2 regions of the Methylocaldum sp. GT1TLB genome follow, and region 2 is predicted to be linked to the other one. Evidence: riboswitches for the same ligand, from Rfam matches in the RefSeq annotation. Region 2 holds a riboswitch; the other holds the start of a gene.

Region 1 (7,761 bases), 520 kb from region 2:
ACGCTAATGATCGATTCAAGTTTAATTTGTGCTCGTGATGCCTTATCGGACTGCCTTAGCGCATTCTCGGCGAAATATTCATCCCCGAGTATGCGCCCCTCCACAGTGCGCCTATGGAAATCTTCCCGATGACCCTCGTCCAATCCTCCCGCGATGAAACGTGCGTAACGCTCCCGTGCTGTCGCCACATCTTGAGCCAACTGGGAATAGATCCACTCTGTCGTAAGCCAGCTAACGCGATCTAGGCCGAGGTAAGCTCGATGTCCGCTCCAATGATACTCGGCAGGATCGTGGACTAAATTTGCCCGGACTGGATTGAGATGGATATAGCGAACAAGTTCGAGCAGATAAGCATCGGCATCGATCAGGATCGCCTTGAATCGGCCCTGGAACAGATGGCCGATCCGGTTTTCGCGCTTGTTGATCCACCGCGTGTAACGAAAAGCCAGGTGTTGCATGGTTTTTGAAAGCGACACATCGCCGATTTGAACCGCCAAGTGGACATGGTTCGGCATCCAGCAGTAGGCGTGAATACGGTGACCGAAACGGGAGACGCCCTCGCCAACCAATTCCTCGAAAACGTCTCTGTCCTCATCGTGAAAAAAGATAGGCTGTCCGGCATTGCCGCGGAGCATGACGTGATAGACAGCGCCGGGGATGTGGATGCGGGGTTTTCTGGCCATGAAGCTAAGCCTTATCGAAAACTACGGTAACAATAGCATGCAAACCAAATAATAAAAGCCTGACCCCAGCTCTGACATCAGATCCCCGCATATATACTCGTTGGTCTCTTTGGGGTGGCACACTTGATGCATTCGACGTTTTGTGGAGAGATACTACAACGAGAAATGACTATGAAAATTCTAAAAATTTTATTTGGCGGGCTCCTTCTTATAGGGGGAGTTGATGCTAGTGCTACGCCGGCGTTTACCTTGAATTACGACAGTCAATACGGCAGCACTGAAAATACCGGATCGAAAGCGAGCGTGGGCTTTACGTTCACCGACATTGCTCCGCCTCCTGGTGAGTTCAATTTGTTATTGGATATAGCGAATCTTACCCCCACAAACATAGGTTCGACACTTATGGGATTCGGCTTCGACCTGCCAACGGGTGTGAGTGTTGTAGCGGGAACTTATGAAGATCTATCGGGCTATTTCCCTAATCTGTTATTCAATGTGACCTTAAATCCGTATAACCAAGTCGATATCGCTATCGCGTTGAACAGTAATTTCTCGGGTGGAAGTCCGAATGGCGGGCTTACCGAAGGCTTAACTGCGCAAGTCTCGCTTGATTTCATCACAGATCCTATTTTGGATGGAGCTGGCATCACTAGCGCATTTATCAACACTTTGGATGACTGCTATGCGAGCACAAGCTGCTACGCACGTTTTCAGGAGGTTGGTTCAAATGGACAAGGTTCTGACAAAGTGCTCGGTGACATATCGGTTCCAACTACGCCTCCTCCTCCACCGCCCGATATAACCGTTCCAGAGCCGAGCGTCTTATCACTCTTGGGAGCCGGTCTGCTTGGTCTAGGCTTTAGGAATTGGAGAAGAAAAAAGGCATAGCTCTGAAAAGATCACAAAGACTTCTGATCAGGCAAACTAAAAAGCCGTCCCATTGGGACGGCTTTTTCTTTGAGGTTTGCTGAAGAATATCCGTTTTTTGGCAGAAACCTTTTCTGTCAACCCCTAGGCAATCCTGCAATTCCTTTTCATTTGTAAATCTGAATCGACGTTTGATTGGTGTTACCCGCCGCATCGGTGCCAGTCAGCGTGATCGTGTGCGTGCCCTTCGCGATGCTGCGGGTGTTCCAGTTATAAGAGATCGAGCCGCCGCTGGTTGAAGCTCGCACGGCGCCGTCGATGGCCAGCTTCAGCCCCTGCAATTTGACGTTATCGCTGCCAGTGCCGGTAATTTTTGTCGAGTTACCGACCTTCACGCCATTGGAGGGGCTGGTGATTTTAACCGTGGGCGGAGTTGTGTCGACGCTGTTAGCCGAGGTGGTCGCCGAGGCGGTATTGGAGAAGGCGGAGTTGCCGACGCTGTTGTAGGCGTAGACACGGTAAGAATAAGTGGTGCTGGCGCTGAGGCCAGTATTGGTGAAACTCGTGACGTTGCTGCCGAGCGAAGCGACTTCGCTCCAATTGACGCCATCCAGCGAGCGCTGCACCTTGAATCCGGTTTCGTCGCTAGACTTATCCGTCCACGTCAAGGCGATACTGCTGGATGATTGAGTAGTCGCCGCCAAACTTGTGGGGTCAGTCGGAACCGTGGGCGTCGTGGTGGTCGTGGTCGAGGACCGGAAACTGGCGACGGTGGCGCTGGTGCCATTCATGGAACGGGCGGTGTCCTGGTAGTTCGCCACCCCGGTCGGCTGGCCATTGTAATAAACGTTAGGATTAGAAAAGTGCGATATTCGTGGCGAACTGCAACTGTAGGACATGACATCGTGGAACACGCCGCAGATCCGGTAACCATAAGAGTAGGGGTACACGCCGGCGTAGGCGGAATTGTCCGGGTCGTGCATGTTGCCCTGATTGTGGCCCAATTCATGCGCCAGGGTATCGTTGCCGAGGCAGTTGTACTTGGAATCGTCATGCACGACGGCGAACGCATACGGAGCGAACCAGGAACCCAGGCTATTCATCACGTAGGCGATGCCGCAGTAGTTGCTTTCAGCAGTTATAAGCGCCACCTGATCGGCGCCGTACTGGTTGCGTAAGGAGTGTACCTCATCCATTTTGCCATCGCTGGTGCCGGTGACATCCGACAAGCTGGTCGACATGTTGCCCGTCTCGGTATAGCTGACTTCGGCCATGTTTACCAAGTTCAACTGCATGTCCACCTGGCTGTTCAGGTAGGCCTGATTGGCCTTGGTAACGGCGTTAATAATCTTGGCTTCTATGCCCGAGACGCCGCCAGCATTCACGCGGGCCTGAGGCGTGTAGACCACCAGCAGATCGATGACTTGGCCGGTGCTGGCGGCTGCGGTGGACGGGCTAGTCGAGGATGTCGTTGTACCGGCCAATTCACCGGCGGCATTAATATCCGGCGCGAGGGGTTCCGAATGCGGAGCGGTCTTGTTGGGATCGATCTGGCGGACGGCATGCGTTTTATTGCCGGCGTAGGCGATCTCGAACATTCTGCCGTCGTCCATCACGACGGTTCCGAACATCGCCTGCCCCCGAACGGCGAGGATCACCTCGCTGCTGCCTTCTTGCCCTTCGATATGACCGACCCAGGACAAACGGCCGTCGATGTCTTCGATACGATCGCGGATGGCGGTAACCGTGGTGTCGTTGAGCAGTTCGAGGGTGAGCGTATCGGCCTTCACCGCGTTGAAGTCGATGGCTACGCCCCGGCTGCGGCCCTTGATGGCTTTGATCTGCGCCTTGGCCTGCGTGGGCAGGGTCAGATTCGTGTCGCTGAATAAGCGCTGCGGCGGCGCCGCATGGACGACACCCACAATAGACGTTAAGGCTGCAAATACGCCAGCCAGTCCGAGGATATTTTTGCGGCGCGCAGCGGTGAACTTAGAATGCTGAGTCTTGTTGCTCACGTTGTGGTCCCCTAAGAGTCGAGTTGACGGCGATGGTCTCTGGGAACCCGCGGGGATGAGACAAACCAAAGCAACCTTTGGCTTGAGCTGGCAATCCCGCTGTCATAGGAGCCTGGCTCCCGTAGACCGGTAACTTTGCGCCACCACCTTTCGATGGTTTTGCCTTTTTCAGATCAAGCGGCATTAGGTCAGCGGCTCGATTTTTCTGTAGAAATAAGATTGGTCTAAATCTAGGGAATTTGTGTGATTGAGTCGGCAAAAAAGTGTTGTAGATTGTTTCATGTAGGCATTGATTGTTGTTTTTTATCAGTGGCCGTAATCGTTCGCCGGGTGGCTCCTCACCTTCGGATAAACGATGCATTGCTGCCCGTACCCCCCTTGGCACAGGTTAAGCGAATCGCAGCTTCTTTTGAGTTTGTAGCGTTGCTACGACACCGGAGTGGCTGACACGTCAAACGTTATCCGGTGCCATGGCGGTTTAGCACGCCGTATGCCAATCCGATGTTCGTTGGTGATCGGTCTGGCGAATCCTTGAATCTCTTGTATGCAGAGCAGGACTTGAGTCAGAAAATGACCGGTTCCATGGAGTGGCCGGGCAAAACATGTCTCCATTTGGCAACAGCCATGCGGCATGTGTCACTGGCCATTTCCAGGAAAAAACGAGAAAAACGCGTTATCCAGCGGCGATTTGTCCGATTATTCCGGCTGGCGACACTAGGAAGATCGTCTTGGAATGGCTAAGAGCGGAGCGGTTTGCAGTCCTGACTCGATTCACCCGAACTGTCATACGGGCACCCTTTGATGGATACGTATGATAGTTCGGGCTTAGAGCGTTTTTATCTCGCTCGTACGGCAAAACAGGCTTGGCCGAAGTCGTTGGCGCCTTCGGCTCGGGTGGATGGATTCAAGCATTCGTAGGTCGGCAATCCCTTCCCAATCGCAAACGGTCGCTTTGGTCGCGACCCTTCCGACGAAGACGCTCGACCGGGACATGGTGTCGGGAAGGGGGGCTTCGGCGCTCCAATCGCAAACGGTCATCCCAGGAGCGCTGGGATGACCCTTCCAATCGCAAACGGCCTGGCCGGGAGCGCCGGCCACGCCCTTCCCGAAGACGCCGTTTGCGATTGGGAGGGATTCCCGACCTACTCGCGAGTGCCCGTACAGTAGGTATGAAAATGCCCTAAGTACATTCCGCAAATATTTGCGGAATCTCGACAGATTGGCGGGGTTGTCCTGCAGGTTGCCTATGCCGCAAGACTTCCCTGAATGTACTTAGATAACGAATTTTTGCCTCAGTGGCAGATTCCAGCCGGTGCTACTCGATCAAGATCAGATAAAGCGTAACGCTACGATATTCGACATTCGATCAAATGCGGCGACCAAAGCGATATCGCCGACGCTCATTATCGGCGTCGTTGTCGGTCCTTCCCGTAACGCCATTGACAACCGACGCTGTTGCCGTTGTCACGACTTCACTGGGGCTGGACTCGGCTATGCCGTTATAGGCCGATACGCGATACGAGTACTCGCCGTTCGGGTTGAGTCCTGTGTCTGAGAAACTGGTGATGTCGGAGCCGAGTAACGCTACCTCTTCCCAGTTGACTCCATCGCGGGAGCGCTCCACTTTGAATCCCTCCTCGTTATCCGAGTTATCCATCCAGCGAAGATTGATTCCATCGTCGGATTGAGAGAAAGCTGCCAGCCTGCTTGGAGTCGCCGGAGCGGAAGCGGCCACTTTACTGGCACGCCACGCGGCAACCGTGGCTCGGGCTTTCTCCATCGACCAGGCGGTCGCCGCGGCCTTTGAGGGATTTATGTTCGGATCGATTCCTGTGGGTTTGCCGTTGTAGTAAACGCTAGGATTGGCGAAATTCGAAATGCGCGTTGCCCTGGTGCAGGCGTAAGACATAACCGTCCGGAAACCGCCGCTTTGGCACAGACGATGCCCATAAGAGTAGGAATAAATGCCGGCATAGCTGGAGTTGGCGCGGTCATGCGCGTTGCCCTGGTTATGGCCCAGTTCGTGCGCCAGAGTTTGCGCGGCGAGACAGTACGCTCTTGAGTCGTCATGCACGACAGCGAACGCATAAGGTGCAAAGGAGCTACTCAGCCGCGTCATTTGATAGGCGATACCGCAGTAATTGGCGTCGGCGGAAACCAGGGTCACTTGATCAGCACCGTATTGGTTGCGCCAGGAATGTACGACGTCCATCTTGCCGTCCGTTGTGCCGCGAAGATCATTAAGCGTGCGGGCCATATCGCCGCTTTCCGTGTAGTTGACCTCGGCCATGCGCACCAGGTTTAGCTTCATATGAACTTTGCTGTTGATATAGGCTTGATTGGCGGCCTCGACGGCTTTCACGATCTTGGCCTGAATGCCCGAGGTGCCGCCGGCATTGGCGCGTGCCTTCGGCGTATAGACGACCATCAGGTCCACGATCGTATCGGTGGTCGTGGCTGCGGCCATCGGCGGCTCGATGGCGGCCGTCTCGGCTTCCGAACTGACCGGCGCGTTGGCTAGATCTGGGTCCATTTCAACATCGGGAATCGGGTGTTTGTGAGGCAGAATCTTTCTCGGGTCCACCTGCCGGACGGTATGAGTATCATCATCGTTGGCAAGGATCTCGTAGATTTCACCATTCCCCCGCTTGATGGTTCCGGACATGGCTTTTCCGATCACAGCCAGAATGACTTCGCTGTCGGGTTCGCCCTGCAGATGACCAACCCAGGCGGAATGCCCCTGAACATTGTCGACGATACGGTCTTTCTCGGCGACCAGAAGCGTGTCATTGAAAATATTCAGATTTATGGCATCTGCTTTGAGTCTGTCGAAATTAGGCCGGACCGAACGATGTCTGCCTTTTTTGGCTTGAGGAGGCAGATAGGTGTCCGGTATGGCGTTCCAAACGTCCTGAAATAAGTCTTCAGGCAATTTTCGTTCGGCGACGGCCGTATGGCTTACCCCCGAGAAGGCCAGAGACAGGTATAACGGACTCAAGATCAAGTGCTTCTTCATTTTTTTAGCTCCTCTTAGTACTACAGTCGCAGTTATGGTGGACGACCACGACAGCGGCGTCGGTAATGGCACTGCCTGGCGCGCCACTGATGACGGCGCCGCCAGAGTGACCAGGCCAGCACATGCGCCGCCTCGGGACGCCGGGTCCAGAGCACGTGGACCAGCAAGCGGCGGACTTCCGGGGCAGTAAATGGGATCAAGCCGGCCTCAGTGCCCCTTTTTTCGCTTGGGTGCTCATAGCCACCAAGAACGCCTGGGCCAGCAGCGCCAAGGTGATATGCCGATGCCAGGCGTCCCACGTCCGTCCCTCATACTCGTCCAACCCACAGTCCTGCTTGGCCCTCTCGAAGCCCACTTCAATGGTCCACCGTCGCCCGGCGACCTGAATCAGGGTCTCCAGCGTCGTGCCCTCCCGCGGGGCAAACGCTACGTAATACGCCAGCTTGCTCGGATCCTCAAGACTCCGGCGCACCACCAGCCAATGGCCCCAGGCCCGCTCCTCAGCGGTCGGTTGCCACCGCCACAAAGGCTGCCACGCCCAGTCGTACTCCCGTGGCCCCTTGGCACCGTCTCCGGCCGAGTGCCGCTGCCACGCCGAAGCGGGTAGTTCGGCGGCGAGTTCCTGCGCCGGCCGATACACCGGACCATCACGCCACAACGGCACGTTACAGGCCACCCCCAGCACAAACGGCTGGCGCCGTTGCTCCAGCCAAAACCGCAGCCGCCGATCGCCCCCATACACCTCATCACCGGTCACCCAGCGGCACGGCACACCGGCGTCCAACGCGCGTTCGATCATCTCCAACGCTAACCCAGGCTTGGTGCGAAACGTCACCCCTTCAGGCACGTGCGCCTCGGCGCGGCGATGGGGGGCGGCGGCCCACTCCTTGGGCAGGTACAGTGCCCGATCGAGAAAAGCCGCCCCGTGCACACTGGCATAAGCGAGAAAAACGCCGACCTGGCTGTTCTCGATGCGGCCGGCCGTGCCACTGTATTGGCGCTTGACTCCGACCGAGTGCGTGCCTTTCTTCAAAAAACCCGTCTCGTCCACCACTAACACCGCCTCTGGATCGGCCAACCGCTCCACCACGTAAGCCCTCAGGTCATCCCGTACCCGATCGGCATCCCACTCAGCGCCATTCAACAGCCGCTGGACGCCATCCGGGGTCCGCTCCCCCAA
Region 2 (7,761 bases):
CTCTGGATGCCGATCGCCCAGCGCTTGGACGTGTTACCAGATCCGCCGGTGTTGGTGCCGTCGTTGAAATCGGCCAGGCAGTTGTCCACGTCCCCGGAGCCCGACTGGCCGACGCCGTTCAGGGCGAGGTTGGTCGAGGGCACGATCGGTCCGCTCAAGTTATTGGTACCGCCCACCGGATTGACCGCGCCGCTCATGCACGGATTGTTCAGGAACACCGCGTTGGCTTGCGCCTGCGTGCCAGAACCGTCGACGCGGCGGCAGATGGCCACCTTGTTGTCGGTCAGATTCATGCCGCCGGAATAATTGTCGAAAAAGTTGACGGACGCCGCGCCGATCTGAACCTTGAACCGGTTCCAGTTCTGCACCTTGCCGGCCAGCAGCGAAGCCACTTGCTCGGAGCTGAGGCTGGGCATGCAATCGGGATTGCTGTCATCCCCCAGCGCGCAACCGGCGGGGATCCGGCCCTGGTCCATCTGCGCGTCCTGCAGGGCGGTATAAAGAGACAGCGTTACCGGAATGCCGAACACCAGGCCCGCGGCCGGGGTCACGTCCAGCAAGCTCGAAACCTGGGCGGTCGTGACATCCGGCTGCTTCACGCCGTCCTCCCTGGGCGCGTTGACCCCGCGGAACAGATCCGGGTTGACGTCGCTTACGCCGAGATCCGACTCGTGCAGAATGGTGTCGCCCGCGCTGCTGACTCGGCAGCGGTAGAAGCTGTCGGGCGCGGTCTTGGTGCAGTTGCCGTTGTTGATCTCCATGTGCGTGATCGCCTGATCGAGAATCAGCGGCGTTACGCCCTGCGCCGAGCCGCCCTGAGAACGCTTGTGGAACAACACGTTCGGATTTACGGTGCCGAGGCCGGTCACCTTGGTGGAGTCGAGCCGGCAGAAATAAGCCGAGTGCTGCGCTCCCGGCTTGGACGCGTTGGCGTTGTCGCGGTAGATATCCAGAGATCCGGCCACGCAGAGTTCGGAAAAGAGCGCTTCCACGCCCTTGTCCTGTGCGGTGGCGCCGGATGCCCAGATTTCGATATCCACGGCCGCGCCGGGAGCGAGAGCGAAGGCTTCGCCGGCGCCGAGCAGCGCCGTTGCCGCCATGGCGACAGACAAACGATTGACTTTCATCGAATTTTCTCCGTTAAGGATATTTGGGAGATTACGCTTTCTGGCCGCGGCGGCTGACCAGGGTCAAGCCGGCCAGAGCGGAGCCAAGCAGATAGATCGCCGCGGGAACCGGTACCGGAGAGGAGCCGGCCGGGCCGAATTCCAGGGTGCCGTTGCTCGACAGCAGCCAGCGCCCGGCAATCTGATTGACGATGCCGTCGCTGTCGTCGCCGGTGTTATTGGTCACGTGGAAGAAAAGGGTTGCCAGGTCGACGCCGCCGGCGGTGGAGGCGAACACGCTGGGAGCGGCGCCCATCAGCGGACCCCAGTTGCCGTCGTCCCAGGACTGCGGCAGCCCGTTATCCACGACGCCCGACACGTTGTCGCCCAGCGCGGTGTTCAGTTTGCTGATATAGCCCTGAATGTTGGTAATCGTGGATAAAACATTACCGAAACCGCCGTTGAACGAAGACCCGGTAGCCAGAATACCCCATTGATCGATATTGGCACCGCCCTCGTCGAGGGTGTACACGGCGGCGATGTTGTACTGCAGGTCTGCCTTGCCGGCAAAGCCGGCATAATTGGCGTCAGCACCCAGATTGACGCTGAACGCCCAGTTCGAACCGGCGTTCAGCACGTCAGTGAGTGAAACGTCGAGATCGCGGAAGTAGGTGCGACCCAGGCCGCCGTTCGCGCTGGGATCGAAAATCGACACGAACAATTCGCCCACGTTCGGATACTGCCCATCGCTAATCGACGCTTCTGCGCCGGTGGCGCCCAAAGCCAATAGCACGCCGGCGGTAATCGCTTTCAGTTTGTTCATTTCCATGCCTTGTTTAAAATTGCGGTTGAAAATACCTTGCAGACGTCTTCTCAAGGTTTATCTGCAGGGCCGTTTTCGCCGGTCGCTTTTCGGCGACCGGCTTTTTTGTGCCGTTTTTCAGGCACCGAAAACAAAAAAGCCGGGCTGCCATCAACGTTGGTGTGGCAACCCGGCTATCTTGCAATCAAGACCCGTGGCTTTCCGGCCCCGCCTCGCGACGAGTGTGGCTTTGTCCTAGCAACCCTCCTGGACCGGGCTCCTGCTCCCCGGCCGCAACTGAACCGCACTGCGGTTTTCTTCCGTCCCTTTGAAGGCGAGACAGACTTTAATGTCGCTTTTTTACAACCAAGTTAAGTTTGTGTGACACCGATGAAATTTTTTGAAAAAACTCAACGCACGGCTCCCGCGCATCAACTAAGTCTTTGTTTTGGATTACATTTGCGTGCTGTGTTTTTTTTTCAAAACTTTAAGTCGCAGATGATTGCAAGCTGCCCCGGCTGTAGCTTTTTCGCTGAACGACTTTACGGATTCGCAACATGAAGGCGGGGGAATCGAGGAAGGGCACCGCCGGACCTGACTTCTTCCGAGCGCCTTGCCCGGTGTATCAGGTGGTAGGTCGGCAATCCTTTGCCGACAAATCCCGTCGGGAAGGGTCGCGATTAACGCGACCGTTTGCGATTGGAAGGGGCCGATTAAAGGCCCGTTTGCGATTGGAAGGGTGGCTCCGGCGCTCCCGGAGACACCGTTTGCGATTGGAAGGGATTCCCGACCTACTCCGCGGTTCGGTGCCAGCCGGCCTGCAACCGATTGATCCGGCATGCCTCCGTCGTTAGGCTGGTTCCCGAACTCCCGTTTGGGAACCGACGTTGAGAAGCTCCCGCTTCTCGATTCGAATGATGTTTCGAGAAGCTCGAGCTGCTCGGGTATAGCTCCCAGGCGGAAGCTTGGGAGCCAGCGAAAATCCATACCGGAATGGCGGTCCGCTGACCTGTATAGCAGCGACCGTTTGCCATCAAGCGCTGACGCTTAGCCGGGCCTGCATCCGGACGCCTTCGTCGGCAAAGGATTGCCGAGCTACGGCCGCTCGTTTCGGCCTACATTTAGAGCCTATCCCAGTAGGTTTCAAAAACCCTTCGACTCGGCTCTGGGCGAACGGCCTACTGAGATAGGCACTTAGAGGTACGGGGCGGCTTCCCAAGCCACGCCGCTACACTTCAGTGAAAAACGCTGAAGCACCGGGTTATGAGGTGGCGAAATTTCGCCGAGATGGGGCAAGATACGCTTCCTTCAAATCACCCCCCTTAGCTCTTGAAACGCTTATTGATATGGAGCGCCGCTTTTGCGGTCCTTGCCGTGGCGGGCGTCGAAATGGACCTGCTCCCCAATGCACGAACCTTGGAACTGGTCGGCCAGCGCTATGGCCTGGCGGCCGTCGAACGTCTGTCGGCGTGGCGCGACCTGGTTCTGCATCTGGGCAGTGCCGGCGAACAAGAGAAGCTGGCGCGAGTCAACGATTTCTTCAACCGCCTGCCCAATATCTCCGACCCTGACCAATGGGCGCGCCGCGACTACTGGGCGACTCCGGTGGAACTCCTGGCCGCCAACGGCGGCGACTGCGAGGATTTCGCCCTGGCCAAATATTTCACCCTTCGAGCGGCAGGAGTGGCTCCCGACCGATTGCGGGTCACTTATGTCCGGGTCTGGCGGCCACAGCTGAGCCGCATGGAGCCGCACATGGTCCTGGCCTACTATCCCGCCCCGGCATCCGAACCGCTGATTTTGGACAATCTGATCGGCGATATCCGGCCGGCCGCCGCGCGGACCGATCTAGCGCCGACCATGAGCTTCAATGCGGAGGGGTTGTGGTCGGCCAAGCAGCGCGGGCAGCATGGCAAACTGGGTGAAGCGTCCGACATACGCCACTGGAACGATCTGTTGGCGCGCATGCACCACGAAAAGACGGGAGCGATTCGATGACGACGATGAGCCTGAAAACCCTGCTGGTCCTGCTGCTCGGTCTGCTGTTTCTGCTGCTGGGGCTGGCTCTTTTCGCCACCGGCCTGGTGAATACCCACGGCTTTCTGCAACGCCAGTTGCACGCTCATGCGCAAGAAACGGCAACCACTCTGGCGCTGGAACTATCGCCCGCGCTGGCGAGCAACGACACCGCGGCGGTGGCCAATGCGGTGGACGCTCTCTACGATAGCGGCTACTACCGGCGTATCGCCGTGATCCGCCCCAACGGCGAATCCGTCGTGGAGCGGGAACTCCCCTTGAAAGTGGACGGCGCTCCCGAGTGGTTCATCAGCCGCGTGCCGTTCGACGCTCCCGCGGGTCGGGCCGAATCGATGGCCGGCTGGAAACTTTCAGCCGTGGTCGACGTGGCCAGCCATCCCGGTTTCGGATATAGCCAACTTTGGCAGATGACCTGGTCCATCCTGGGCTGGACTCTGGGTTTCTGGCTGATCTCCGCGCTGCTGTCGGTATGGCTGCTGCAAAAGGCATTACGTCCGCTGGACCGGCTGGAAAATCTGGCGCTTCGCATCGGCGAAGGCAAGTTCGAGCCTTTGGCGGAGCTGCCCCGTATTCGCGAACTGCATCATATCGGCTCGGCGTTCAACCGTATGTCGGAAGCGGTGCGGCGCATGCTGAACGCGAAGATGGAAACCATCGAGAAACTACAGCGGGATCTCCACCACGACCGGCAAACCGGTCTTTTCAATCGCGCGTATTTTCTCGCATCGCTGGACGCGGCCCTGGCAATATCCGGAACGCAGCACGCCATTGCCATCCTTCAGCTCACCGGACTGGCGGAATGCAATCGCCGATTCGGACGCGATACGGGAGATCTTGTCGTCAAATTTCTCGCCGATGTTGTGGAAGCTGTCGCCGAAAAGACGCACGGCTCGGCGGCGCGAATCGACGGCGCGCAGTTTGCCGTGCTGTTGGAGCACGCCGATGCCGATTGCCTGAACGATCTGACCCATCACCTCGCCCAATCGACGGTCATGGCTTTGCTCGAGACCGGAATCGCTTCGTCCTGCACCGTCCATATCGGGGCGGCCCTCTCTTCCGGCGATAGCAGCACGGCACTGCTCGCCCGGGCGGACGCTGCGCTGCGCGACGCGCAGATGGGGTCCAGCGGGAGCTTTCGGATTGCGGAGGCAGATCCGACGCCGGGCGGGAGCGGCCGGCTCGCATTGCTGCGGCAGGCTTTGGGCAACGGTCAAGTGGAACTGGAGCGGCAGCCGCTCATGTGCCGGAACGCTTCGGCACCCGAGCATTACGAGGTGTTCGCGCGCATCGTGACGGAAAACGGATTACGGCTTTCCGCAGGCGCCTTGGCGCACATTGCCGAGGAAACCGATCTGGCTCCGATGCTGGACAAACTTGTCGTCGCGCGCCTTCAGGAAGCGATGGCGGAAAAACCCGAAGCGGCGTGGTCCGTCAATTTGTCGGTGGCCACCATCATGCAGCCGGGATTCGCTCAATCTTTTAGACATAAAGTGCCCGCTCGATCAAATCTGGCCATAGAAGTCCCCTTGAATCGGCTGATTTTAGCCCCGCAAGCGGCCGAGTCCGTTAGCGAGCTCAGGAGAGACGGTTTTCGGTTCGTGCTGGATCGCTTCATGCCCTATCCCGGCGCACTGGCCTGGTTAAACGAATTGATGCCGGATTGGGTAAAGGTGGAAGGGGCTCTCTGCCGCCGGATATTCGATGACGCCGGCAATCAGGCCCTGCTCAAGGCGCTATGCCAATACGCACGAGAGTTGGGTATCCGCGTTGCCGCCACCGGCGTGGAACGGGAGGACGAGGCCGATCTGCTTTTTGGCCTCGGGTTCGACGCGGTGCAAGGCCGTGTGTTCGAGAAGGCGAGCTAGAACGTTTTCATACCTACTGTACGGGCACTGGCGAGTAGGTCGGGAATCCCTTCCCAATCGCAAACGGTCGCTTTAGTCGCGACCCTTCCAATCGCAAACGGCGTCTTCGGGAGCGCCGAAGCCCCCCTTCCCGACGCCGCCGTTGGGCCAACGGGTTCGTCGGCAAAGGATTGCCGACCTACGAAAGATTGAATCGATCTACCCTAGCCGAAGGCGCCAACGACGTCCGCCAAGCCTGTTTTGCCGTACGAGCGAGATGAAAACGCCCTAAGTACATTCAGGGAAGTCTTGCGGCATAGGCAACCTGCAGGACAACCCCGCCAGTCAAGCCAATCTGTCGAGATCCCGCAAATATTTGCGGAATGTACTTAGAACATTCTCCACCGTGGCTTAGCGGTGTGAATTGGGAAAGCCGCTCCGCACTCCAAAATGGCGGCCGGACTAAGTCAGTAGGTCGGGAATCCCTTCCCGACTTACTGGAGACGCTACACCAAACCGGAAAATTCGCCTGCCGGAGGGGATGTCTCTTCCCGGCGACGAACGGATCGCTTCAGACGCCTTGTAAATCCATTCAACATTCAACATTCAAGCGAACATTATCGTAGGGTGGGTTAGCGAAGCGTAACCCACCGATCCGAGGCCGTTCGGCGGGTTACGGCCTCGCGGCCTAACCCGCCCTACAAAACAATTCCTGATTGAAAGCGATTTGGAAAAATACCTGAAACGGTGCGCCTGGGGTATTTTCCTGGCGTCAGCGAATTTTACGCCCACCGTAGATTTTCATCCTATCCCATTGATTCAGCGAAACACGAGTCCTTGGCTCAGAGTTTGCAGCTGAATCCTTAGAAATCCGAATCCGACGGGAGACTTTTCACCTAAACGCGGATCGACGTCGGACTGCTATTCAGCAAGCAGCTCACGCCGCCCGTTACGAAAACACCGTATACGCCCTCTCGCATGTTCTGGTTCGCCATCGGTCCCGGAGCCGTCCGCCGGGGCCAAGAGCGACCACATTCCGAACCACCAATAGGCCGCCATCGAAATTTCTCAAAATGTCACAGACCCTTAACAAAATCTTCACAGAACTTCGATTTAATAAACAAAAACTGAAAGATTTTTTTGTCGTTGACCTTCTCGGCATGAAAGCGCCGGAAATCATCGAGCGACGCCCTGGAACCCAAAGGCATAGAAACCGTGCTGTCGGTTGAGGGTGTACGACTGAAGCGACCTGCACTGGGTGTGTGCTGGTTCCCAAACTCCCGTTTGGGAACCGACGTTGAGAAGCGGGAGCTTCTCGGGCGGGGCGCCCAAGCCGAAGCTTGGGCGCCAGCGGAGAGGCCGTTTGGGATAGGAACGGTATATCGAGGCTTGTCAGAGCATTTTGGGGGGTATCAAAGGTCGTTCGGAAACAGCCTTATCTTGGTTATCTCGCCGAATCGATAAACCAGGCAGGGATAGGTGGAATTGGAGTGTGGAAATCCGGGCATCGTCGCCCGTCATACCTCTACGCGCCTTTCGCAGACGTATAGGGTCGCCGCTTTTGTAGGACGAGAGATACGAGGGAATGTTTGGAATTCGGGTTTTTCGTTGCGTTTTAAACTGACTGTAAGGAGTCACTGCTCATGAAGACATTTATCGGTGCAATCACAGGCATTTTTATCTTTTTCAGCGGGGCTGCCGCGCAGGCCGCCCTGCTGGAAGGCCAATCGGTTTATTTCCAGTTTGCGGACGAGGACCTGGATTACTTCGGGACACCGTCCATCGACGGCGATACCCTGAGCTTCGCCTTTTCCGATCGTTTTGCCGCCTCGGCTTCCCAGCGCCTAAGGGAAACCATGGAATTTCAGGTCATCGCCAAGGACGGATTTCTGATCAATCAGTTTCACTTGGCCGAGGGCGGCGACTATGCGCTCGCCGGAAAGAACAGCGGCGTTTCGGCCAGCAGTCGGCT

What was found. Region 2 has a riboswitch for cyclic di-GMP ahead of ACR2R1_RS18615 (VPLPA-CTERM sorting domain-containing protein). Riboswitches for the same ligand answer to the same signal wherever they lie in the genome.
Region 1: it holds a riboswitch for cyclic di-GMP, as region 2 does, so the genes downstream of both, ACR2R1_RS20885 (zinc-dependent metalloprotease family protein) here and ACR2R1_RS18615 (VPLPA-CTERM sorting domain-containing protein) in region 2, are expected to answer to the same signal.

Annotation. Positions count from the first base shown of each region.
Region 1 is NZ_CP194898.1:4,727,574-4,735,334, forward strand. Features, by position in the region: gene ACR2R1_RS20875 (transposase) at 1-683, opposite strand, end outside; gene ACR2R1_RS20880 (cistern family PEP-CTERM protein) at 855-1,571, shown strand; gene ACR2R1_RS20885 (zinc-dependent metalloprotease family protein) at 1,718-3,565, opposite strand; cyclic di-GMP riboswitch class I at 3,652-3,739, opposite strand; gene ACR2R1_RS20890 (M12 family metallo-peptidase) at 4,932-6,581, opposite strand; gene ACR2R1_RS20895 (IS701 family transposase) at 6,778-7,761, opposite strand, start outside.
Region 2 is NZ_CP194898.1:4,205,001-4,212,761, reverse strand. Features, by position in the region: gene ACR2R1_RS18620 (hypothetical protein) at 1-1,127, opposite strand, end outside; gene ACR2R1_RS18615 (VPLPA-CTERM sorting domain-containing protein) at 1,159-1,929, opposite strand; cyclic di-GMP riboswitch class I at 2,090-2,167, opposite strand; gene ACR2R1_RS18610 (transglutaminase-like cysteine peptidase) at 3,298-3,906, shown strand; gene ACR2R1_RS18605 (bifunctional diguanylate cyclase/phosphodiesterase) at 3,903-5,810, shown strand; gene ACR2R1_RS18600 (VPLPA-CTERM sorting domain-containing protein) at 7,433-7,761, shown strand, end outside.